Regions from separate parts of the Shewanella sp. SW24 genome, predicted to be linked through region 1. Evidence: predicted binding sites of a transcription regulator. Region 1 holds the regulator's gene; each other region holds the start of a gene.

What was found. Region 1 encodes NrdR, which represses ribonucleotide reductase genes. Its sites were predicted from a motif close to AAACACNANATNTNGTGTTT; they were not measured.
Region 2: nrdA (class 1a ribonucleoside-diphosphate reductase subunit alpha) is a predicted target of NrdR. The motif match lies at 1,608-1,627, and genes of this name have one in related genera.
Region 3: nrdD (anaerobic ribonucleoside-triphosphate reductase) is a predicted target of NrdR. The motif match lies at 1,473-1,492, and genes of this name have one in related genera.

The regions. Positions count from the first base shown of each region.
Region 1 covers NZ_JAKKSH010000009.1:154,864-158,148, reverse strand. Annotated here, with positions in the region: gene L5M17_RS09870 (riboflavin synthase) at 1-161, opposite strand, end outside; gene ribD (bifunctional diaminohydroxyphosphoribosylaminopyrimidine deaminase/5-amino-6-(5-phosphoribosylamino)uracil reductase RibD) at 212-1,390, opposite strand; gene nrdR (transcriptional regulator NrdR) at 1,510-1,959, opposite strand; gene glyA (serine hydroxymethyltransferase) at 2,262-3,285, opposite strand, start outside.
Region 2 covers NZ_JAKKSH010000015.1:103,563-106,847, reverse strand. Annotated here, with positions in the region: gene ubiG (bifunctional 2-polyprenyl-6-hydroxyphenol methylase/3-demethylubiquinol 3-O-methyltransferase UbiG) at 1-604, shown strand, start outside; gene L5M17_RS13860 (HAD family hydrolase) at 606-1,277, shown strand; gene nrdA (class 1a ribonucleoside-diphosphate reductase subunit alpha) at 1,782-3,285, shown strand, end outside.
Region 3 covers NZ_JAKKSH010000001.1:103,713-106,997, forward strand. Annotated here, with positions in the region: gene L5M17_RS00445 (MarR family winged helix-turn-helix transcriptional regulator) at 1-453, shown strand, start outside; gene L5M17_RS00450 (hypothetical protein) at 573-1,262, shown strand; gene nrdD (anaerobic ribonucleoside-triphosphate reductase) at 1,524-3,285, shown strand, end outside.

The DNA.
Region 1 (3,285 bases):
TGCTGCACAACCGTTAAACACACACCGTTGGTGGCAATACTGTCGCCTAAACGCACATCGTTTAAATCCAGTTTGCCGCTCGCGACGGTAAGGCGAATATCATCGCCTTTACGCTCCAGTTTTCGCAGGGTGCCAACGGCTTCAATAATCCCAGTAAACATGGTTAACTCACTTAATTAAATAAAGAAGTAATAAGGCATAAGACTCAAGGTTAAACGGTTATCTTGCTCCAATTCGATTTAGATAAAGAGGTATCAAGCATAACGCTCAAAGTTAAACGGGTATCTGGCCCTAATTTGCGCTCATCTACCAAAATTAGTGCAGGAATGTGTGCCATGGTTTGATAATCGGGCAATTGCAGCAGATTACGCCCATACCCACCGAGGATTTTCATCGCTTGGTACAGCACTAACTCATCGGCAAGCCCCTGCGCTAAAAATGCGCCCGCTAAGGTTGCACCCGCTTCCACCAGCACGTGATTACAGCTTTGGCCTAAATAGCTTAATAGTTCAGGCAATGAGACGCGACCTGCAATTGCAGGTAACACGAGGCAACTCACATGGGAGGGCAATTGTGCTTGAAACTCTGCGGAATAAGCCACGGTCGAGACCAAGAGTATGGGCGATACGATAGCCAAGCAGGCGGCCGATAACGGCAAACGGGCGCGACTGTCGAGTATCACTCTTAATGGCTGCAGTAATTGCGCCTCGGTTACACTGTCTTTTAAGCTGCCAAGTTCCTGATAACGCACATTGAGTGAGGGATCGTCCGCCAGTATGGTTTCAATTCCCGTGACCAGTGCACAAGAACGTAAACGTAATCGCTGCACGTCGCGACGAGATTCTGGACCGGTTATCCATTTAGACACACCGTTAGACAGCGCGGTTTTACCATCGAGACTCGCAGCCAATTTTACTGTAACTCTGGGTAAACCCGATTCCATCCGCTTCATAAAGCCTAAATTCAAGGCATAGGCTTCATCGCGATGTAATCCCACATCCACTTCAATACCGGCGTCACGCAGCATTTGAATGCCACGACCACCTACTTGCGGATTAGGATCTTCCACCGCGACCACCACACGTTTAACGCCAATATTGATCAGCGCCAAGGCGCAGGGCGGCGTGCGGCCATAATGGCTGCAGGGCTCTAAAGTGACATAGGCCGTTGCGCCGCGGGCGCGTTCGCCAGCCATACGTAGCGCATGCACTTCGGCGTGGGGTTCACCCGCTTTTTGATGATAACCTTCACCGATGATTTGATTATCTTTAACGATAACGCAGCCCACACAGGGATTGGGTCTTGTGGTGTAAAAGCCTTTGCGCGCCAATTGAATCGCGCGGCTCATCATTTGGGTATCGAGTACGGACCAACTTATGTTCAAGCTCATGTTCAACCCTGTTGTTAAAGGTTTCGGCTTTCACCAGTCTTACAAACCTGTCTTTTAAATTTGTGCTTTCACGCCAATCGCTCGTACACGTCTGCCTTGTCGGCGACAAAACTCAATGACTACTTTTGCAGCTTGGCGATGGCTTCGCCAAATTCAGACACGTCTTCAAAGGCGCGGTACACAGAAGCGAAACGAATGTAGGCGACTTTATCTAGGCTCATCAATTGCTCCATCATTAAGTTACCCACCATTTCTGACGGCACTTCCCGCTCGCCAGTGGCGCGCAGAGTAGACTTGATTTTGCTGAGTGCTTGCTCTATTTCATCCATAGATACGGGGCGTTTTTCAACGGCGCGCAACATGCCACCTTGGAGTTTTTCTTCATCAAAGGGTTGGCGTGAACCATCGCGCTTAATCACCCTAGGCATAACTAATTCGGCGCCTTCGAAGGTGGTAAATCTTTCATGACATTCGGTGCATTCTCGGCGACGGCGCACTTGGTGGCCTTCTGCCACTAATCGGGAATCGATGACTTTAGTATCTGTCGCGCTACAAAATGGACAATGCATTGAGCCTCCTGCCAGTGAATGGTGGTAAAGCGTTAATGGCTTTACCTGTTAAATCTCAGTCAAACGCAATGGATTTAAACCTAAGATTTTACCAATAAAAATGGCCGCGAGATGCGGCCATGAGATTTTATCCTATTTATGGGCTGAGGTTAACTACCTGAGCTTAACAACCTAATGTTAAGTGCCTGATGCTAAGTACCTGATGCTAAATACCTGATGCTAAATACCTGATGTGATAAGTATCAAGTCTGTCGGCGGTCAATCTCGGCCCTTCATCTACTAAGCGTAGATGCATAGGCAAATTAGCCGTAAACAGGGAAACGTGCGCAAAGTGCCAATACTTGGCCTTTAACACGCTCAATCACAGCAGGATTGCTTGCATCATCAAGGATGTCACAAATCCAGCCCGTCAGCTCTTTCGATTCCGCTTCTTTAAAGCCACGGCGCGTAATAGCTGGCGTACCGATACGCACACCAGAGGTCACAAAGGGTGAACGTGGGTCGTTTGGCACTGAATTTTTGTTCACGGTAATGTTAGCGCTACCTAAGGCAGCATCGGCTTCTTTACCCGTTAAGTCACGACCAATCAGGTCAACTAGCATTAAGTGGTTGCTGGTTCCGCCAGAGACGATTTTGTAACCGCGCTCAAGGAACACTTCAACCATAGCTTTAGCGTTATTAACCACTTGCTGTTGGTACACTCTAAATTCTGGCTCTAGAGCTTCTTTGAACGCCACCGCTTTACCGGCGATAACGTGCATTAATGGGCCACCTTGACCGCCAGGGAATACCGCAGAGTTCAACTTTTTGTACAAGTCTTCATCGTCAGCAGCAGATAGGATCACGCCACCACGAGGACCCGCTAACGTTTTGTGGGTCGTAGATGTCACAACATGCGCGTGTGGTACTGGGTTTGGATAAACGCCCGCAGCAATAAGACCGGCAACGTGTGCCATATCGACAAATAAATAAGCACCGATTTTGTCTGCGATTTCACGCATTTTTGCCCAATCAACGATACCTGAATAGGCAGAAAAACCGCCGATCATCATCTTAGGCTTGTGTTCTAAGGCAATACGCTCCATCTCGTCGTAGTCGATTTTGCCAGACTCGTCGATACCGTAAGGAATGATGTTGTACAGTTTGCCAGAGAAGTTAACCGGTGAACCGTGGGTCAAGTGACCACCGTGAGCTAAGTTCATACCCAGTACGGTATCGCCAGGTTTTAACAATGCCATGTAAACCGCGCTGTTTGCCTGTGAACCTGAATGAGGTTGTACGTTAGCGTAAGTTGCGCCAAACAGTTGTTTAGCACGTTCAATCGCT
Region 2 (3,285 bases), on a different contig from region 1:
CCCGCTGCGCTTAAACTATATCGATCAAACCGCTGGCGGTATTTTCGGGAAGAAAGTGCTCGATGTCGGCTGTGGTGGCGGCATTTTGTCTGAAAGCATGGCCCGCATCGGCGCCGAGGTTGATGGCTTAGATATGGGTGATGAGCCCTTAGAAGTCGCCCGCCTACATGCCCTCGAAACGGGCGTGAGCATTAATTATGTAAAAAATACTGCCGAGGCCCACAGCCAAGATCATCAAGCCTATTACGATGTGGTGACCTGCATGGAAATGCTCGAACATGTACCCGATCCACAATCTGTGATTAAAGCATGCTGTGACATGGTCAAACCCGGTGGTCATGTGTTTTTCTCCACCATCAACCGCAACATTAAATCCTACGTGCACACCATTTTAGGTGCGGAATATTTGCTAAAAATGCTGCCAGTTGGCACCCACGAGCATAAAAAATTCATTAAGCCTTCGGAGCTGATTGAGCTCGTAGATAATACCGATCTTATCTGTACCGATGCCTTAGGGGTAAGCTACAACCCATTGACGGGCATTTTTAAGTACACGCCTAAGGTTGATGTGAATTACATGATAGCGACGCGTAAGGTTGATTAATATGAGTCTGGCACAGATCAAAGGCGTACTGTTCGATCTCGACGGCACCTTAGCCGATACCGCGCCGGATCTGGTGCAAGCCCTCAATTTAAGTCTTCAAGACGTCGGCATCGCCGCGCAGCCGTTAGCGGCCATGCGCTACGCCGCATCCCACGGCAGTTTTGCCTTAGTCGATGCCGCGATCCCTGATGCGGCAGAAGATCTTCGGTCTCAAGTTCAGCAAGGGCTACTCGCCCACTATCAGCGTATAAATGGCGATCATTGTGCGCTATTTACAGGCATAGCAGCATTACTCGATTGGCTCGAGTTAACTCAGCTGCCGTTTGGGGTGATCACCAACAAGCCTGCGCGCTTTACCCGTCCCTTATTGCGAAAACTGAATTTACACTTGCGTATGCCCGTTATCATTAGTGGCGATTCGACAAAACACCCAAAACCCCACACTGCACCTATGCTGTTAGGCGCACAACAGCTGAACTGTGCTCCAGAGCACATTTTGTATCTTGGGGATGCCGAGCGAGATTTGCTCGCGGCCAAGGCTACTGGCATGTTAGGCGGCGTGGCCCTATGGGGTTATCTGGGCGTGAACGACAAGCCGTTGCAATGGCCTGCGCACGCGCATTTTGCAAGCCCAACTGAGCTACATCAAGCACTAATCGAAGCACTGGCTTAACAACATCAACCAAAAACAGCGCCTACAAATGCTCACGAATAAGGCATACAATACGTAACTTCACTGACGGACATCAGTGTGTCAGCATACTATTTATGACCCACGGAAAAAGTCAGGCGGATAAAAGATCGGCACTCGTGAGCGAACGCGATCTAAAGAAAAAGATCGCCTAAAAATCCCCCATGAGTGTGACACGCTAACCTGAAATTGAGCTTCAAGGTTAGTCGTTACTAACGCAAAAGTTTATCCTCACGTTATCCACAAGATGTCCCCTGAATTCAGACTTGCAAATAGGGGCAAACCTCACTATCTTGTATCCCATATAATTTAAAACACCATATCTTGTGTATAGGTAACAATCAGACACACTAGAAGCTCGCCGCTTAATTGACTCGTTTGTAACCAGTCAGCTGTATTTAAGGGACGATTATTGATTGTTTTACAAGGATACGTACGGTGATTTTGCTCACCTAAATACATATAAGAACCAAGGCCTATCTCCAAATGAATAGCACTATGACAGTCACAAAACGCTGTGGCGATCGTGAGAATATCGATCTCGAAAAAATACACCGCGTAATTACTTGGGCAGCCAAGGGATTAAAAAACGTTTCTGTTTCGGAAGTTGAACTTCGCTCGCACCTACAGTTTTTCGATGGCATCCCAACCGAAGCTATCCATGAAACCATTATCAAGGCTGCGGCGGATTTAATTTCTCCAGAATCACCGGACTATCAGTTCCTCGCTGCTCGTTTAGCGGTGTTTCACTTGCGTAAGAAGGCCTTCGGTCAGTTTGAGCCGCCCGCATTGTATGCTCACGTGACTAAGTTGGTTAAGCTAGGTAAATACGACCAACACATTTTAAGAGATTACACCCGCGAAGAACTGGATGTGATGGATACCTATATCGACCACTGGCGCGATATGGACTTTTCCTACGCTGCAGTAAAACAGCTTGAAGGCAAGTATTTAGTTCAAAACCGTGTTACCCACGAAATCTATGAGAGCGCCCAGTTCCTTTACATTTTGGTTGCAGCTTGCTTGTTTGCCCGTTATCCAAAAGAGACGCGCCTGAAATACGTTAAAGATTTCTATGACGCAGTATCAACTTTTAAACTGTCGCTGCCAACGCCAATTATGGCCGGTGTGCGTACCCCAACGCGTCAGTTTAGCTCTTGCGTACTGATCGAATGTGGTGACAGCTTAGATTCCATCAACGCGACCGCTTCGTCTATCGTGAAATACGTCAGCCAACGTGCGGGTATCGGTATTAACGCCGGTCGTATTCGCGCCTTAGGTAGCCCAATCCGTGGTGGTGAAGCCTTCCACACAGGTTGTTTACCTTTCTATAAGTATTTCCAAACCGCAGTGAAGTCGTGTTCTCAAGGCGGCGTGCGTGGCGGTGCTGCGACCCTGTTCTACCCTATTTGGCACTTAGAAGTCGAATCTCTGCTGGTATTGAAAAATAACCGCGGCGTCGAAGACAACCGTATCCGTCATCTAGACTACGGTGTGCAGCTGAACAAAGTGATGTATCAACGTCTGATCAAAGGCGAAAACATTAGTTTATTTAGCCCATCTGACGTACCTGGCTTGTACGATGCTTTCTTTGAAGATCAAAACGAATTCGAACGTTTATATCTGCAATATGAGCAAGACAGCAGCATTCGTAAGAAAACGATAAAAGCCGTTGAACTGTTTTCACTGATGATGCAAGAGCGTGCCTCAACGGGCCGTATCTACATTCAGAACGTGGATCACTGCAACACTCACAGCCCGTTTGATTCAAAAGTTGCGCCGATCAGACAGTCTAACCTGTGCCTTGAAATCGCCCTGCCGACTAAACCATTGAACAACATCGATGATCCTGAAGGTGAAATCGCACTTTGTACGCTGTCAGCACTTAACTTGGGTTCTATCAAAGAGTTATCTGATATTGAGCCATTAGCCGACCTCGCCGTACGCGCACTGGATAATCTATTGGACTATCAAGATTACCCTATCAAAG
Region 3 (3,285 bases), on a different contig from region 1:
ACAAAACAGACTCATAGCCAAGCTTCTAGCGATCCACTCTGTTTATCCGATAATGTTTGTTTCGCGTTATATTCTGCGAGCAATGCATTAGTGCGTGCTTATCGGCCTCTACTCGAGGCATACGAGTTAACTTTCCCTCAATATTTAGTGATGCAAACCCTGTGGCGTCAAAACGGCTGTAGCCAAACCCAGCTATCAATGGCGACTAAACTCGATATGGGAACCTTAACGCCCATCGTCAAGCGGTTAGAGTTGAAGGGGTTGATTACGCGATTAGACTGCGTTGAAGATGAGCGGAAAAAGCTGATCACTCTGACAAGTCAAGGAGAGGGTATCAGGCACGAAGCTCTTGCCTTGAAGCAAACCTTGCTTGATAAAGTGCAGATGGACGCTGAGGCACTCGATTTACTAAGGCGGCAATGTCTTGCCTTGATCGAAGATATACAGTCCTAGATACAAGTTGGTTTATGCATAGTGATGCTATTAACTCAGGGGTTGCACTGATTAATACTTGATTGGCTTAGTTTTTGCTTTAAAACCGTTATTGAGTCTTAGACGCCGAATTTTTGACGATGAATTCTATTTTAAATGCCTTTAATCTTAATCGCAGCAGTGCCAGTATCGCCGATGCCTATGGTGCCAATAGCCAAAAGACGAGCACGGCTAAAACCGATACTACGACAGAAACAAATAAAACGCAGACGGATGCTACCAAACCCGATAAAGGTAAAACCGATGAGATAGCGCTGTCGCCACGGGCGCAACGCGCACAGAAAATTCAATCGATGGCGAAGGATTTTTTTGCTGATGGTCAATTTGGCGTCGCCGATATTCCCGCATTGGTGTCGCGCTTACAAAAAGATGGCATTTTATCGGATGTGCAACTCGAGCGTTTATCGAAAAACGGTATTACAGTGCCGAGCACAACAACGCCGACTAAACAATCGTTGCAAGATTTTTTAGATGATGAAATCAAGTCATTAGCTAAAAAATCACCTAATAATCCTCTTATCAATACCTTAGTTGATGCTAAAAACGTCTTAACCAATATGGATGATGCTCAGTCGCCGGTGCTAGCCCAGAAGGCCACGAAAGTCCTTAGCCAATTGACGGATTATTTGAATTCTGAACCTCCGCTTACGGATGCTCAAAAGCAGCAGTGGCAGGGGCTAAAATCTATGATGCAACTTGCTTCATCTATGGGGGCACATCAATCTGCATCGGGCCAACTCAGTAGTTATCTTGCGCTTGCTAAACGTTAATTCACATCCATAGTGCGTGATAAACACAAATTGTCACGCATTCAACTAGCTGGGTTTAATCAGCAGGTCAAGGCGCAATTTTCAGATAATTGGGCCTAGCTGCAGTTCTTGTTTGTTCTTTTATTTCATCCTAAAAACTATGATCTGGATCATGGACTCCTTACCGTCATTGTAGCCTAATACTCTACATATTGTGTTTTATGCTTTTAAAATCACTAGATGTAGTGTTAATTTTTAGGCGAGATGGAGAGGAACTGAACAATGCCAGTCGTAATTAAGCGTGATGGTTGCCGCACACCTTTTGATGAAACAAGGATAAGGGATGCAGTGAATGCCGCTGCAAACTCAGTTGGAATAGAGGATGGCGACTATGCAGCGACAGTGGCAGCATGTATCAGTCAAAGCGTCGCGCCATTAGCTGAAGTTGATATCCACCATCTACAAGATGCGGTTGAGAATTTACTGATGGAAGGGCCGTACAAGTCCCTTGCGCGCGTGTATATCGAATACCGCCACGACAGAGATGTGTGCCGTGAAGCGACCAGTAAACTCAACCTCGAAATCCGTGGTTTAGTTGAGCAAAGCAATGCGGCTTTGCTCAATGAAAATGCTAATAAAGATTCAAAAGTCATTCCTACTCAGCGGGATTTACTCGCGGGCATAGTTGCTAAACATTATGCCAAGAGTCATATTTTGCCAAAGGATGTGGTCGCTGCCCATGAGGCGGGCGAGATCCATTACCACGACCTAGATTACTCGCCGTTTTTCCCGATGTTTAACTGCATGTTGATTGATTTAGCTGGCATGTTGACCCACGGCTTTAAAATGGGTAATGCCGAAATTGAAACCCCTAAGTCTATTTCAACAGCGACAGCAGTGACCGCGCAGATCATTGCCCAAGTGGCGAGTCATATCTATGGCGGCACAACTATCAACCGTATCGATGAAGTGTTAGCGCCATTTGTCGCTAAGAGCTACGACAAGCATTACCAAATTGCCCTGAATTGGAAGATCACCGATGCCAAAGCCTTTGCTACGGCACAAACTGAAAAAGAATGTCACGATGCATTCCAGTCTTTGGAATATGAGGTCAATACCTTACACACTGCCAATGGTCAAACACCGTTCGTGACCTTTGGGTTTGGTTTAGGTACGTCGTGGGAATCACGCTTAATTCAGCAATCTATGCTCAAAGTGCGGATGGCGGGATTGGGTAAAAATCGCAAGACGGCAGTATTCCCTAAGCTAGTGTTTGCGATTCGCGATGGTATTAATCATAAAGCGGGCGATTGCAATTACGATGTAAAACAGATGGCGCTCAAATGCGCAACAATGCGCATGTATCCCGACATTCTCAACTACGAGCAAGTCGAGAAAGTGACTGGTTCATTTAAAACCCCAATGGGCTGCCGTAGCTTTTTAGGCACCTATGAAGAAAATGGCGAGCTTGTGCATGAAGGGCGCAATAATTTGGGAGTGGTCAGTTTAAACCTGCCGCGGATTGCTTTAGAAGCCAATGGCGATGAAGCTGAATTTTATCGCATTTTAGATGACAGATTAGTATTAGCCCGTAAAGCACTGGATACTCGTATTGAGCGACTGAACGGTGTTAAAGCTCGCGTGGCACCTATCCTCTATATGGAAGGCGCCTGTGGTGTACGCTTGCGCGCTGATGATGATGTGGCGCAAATCTTTAAAAATGGCCGCGCATCAATTTCACTCGGTTACATTGGCTTGCATGAAACCATGAATGCACTCTATGGCACCCAAACCCATGTATTTGATGATGCACAATTAAGGGAAAAAGCCGTTGCTATTGTAGCTTATCTTAAAGCGGCTACCGATGCGTGGAAGGCCGAAACAGGTTATGGCTTTAGTCTGTATAGCACGCCAAGTGAGAGTCTCTGCAGCCGTTTTTGTAAACTGGATGCGAAGCAATTTGGGCTAGTCACAGGGGTGACGGACAAGGGCTATTACACGAATAGTTTCCACCTCGATGTGGAAAAAAGCGTAAATCCTTACG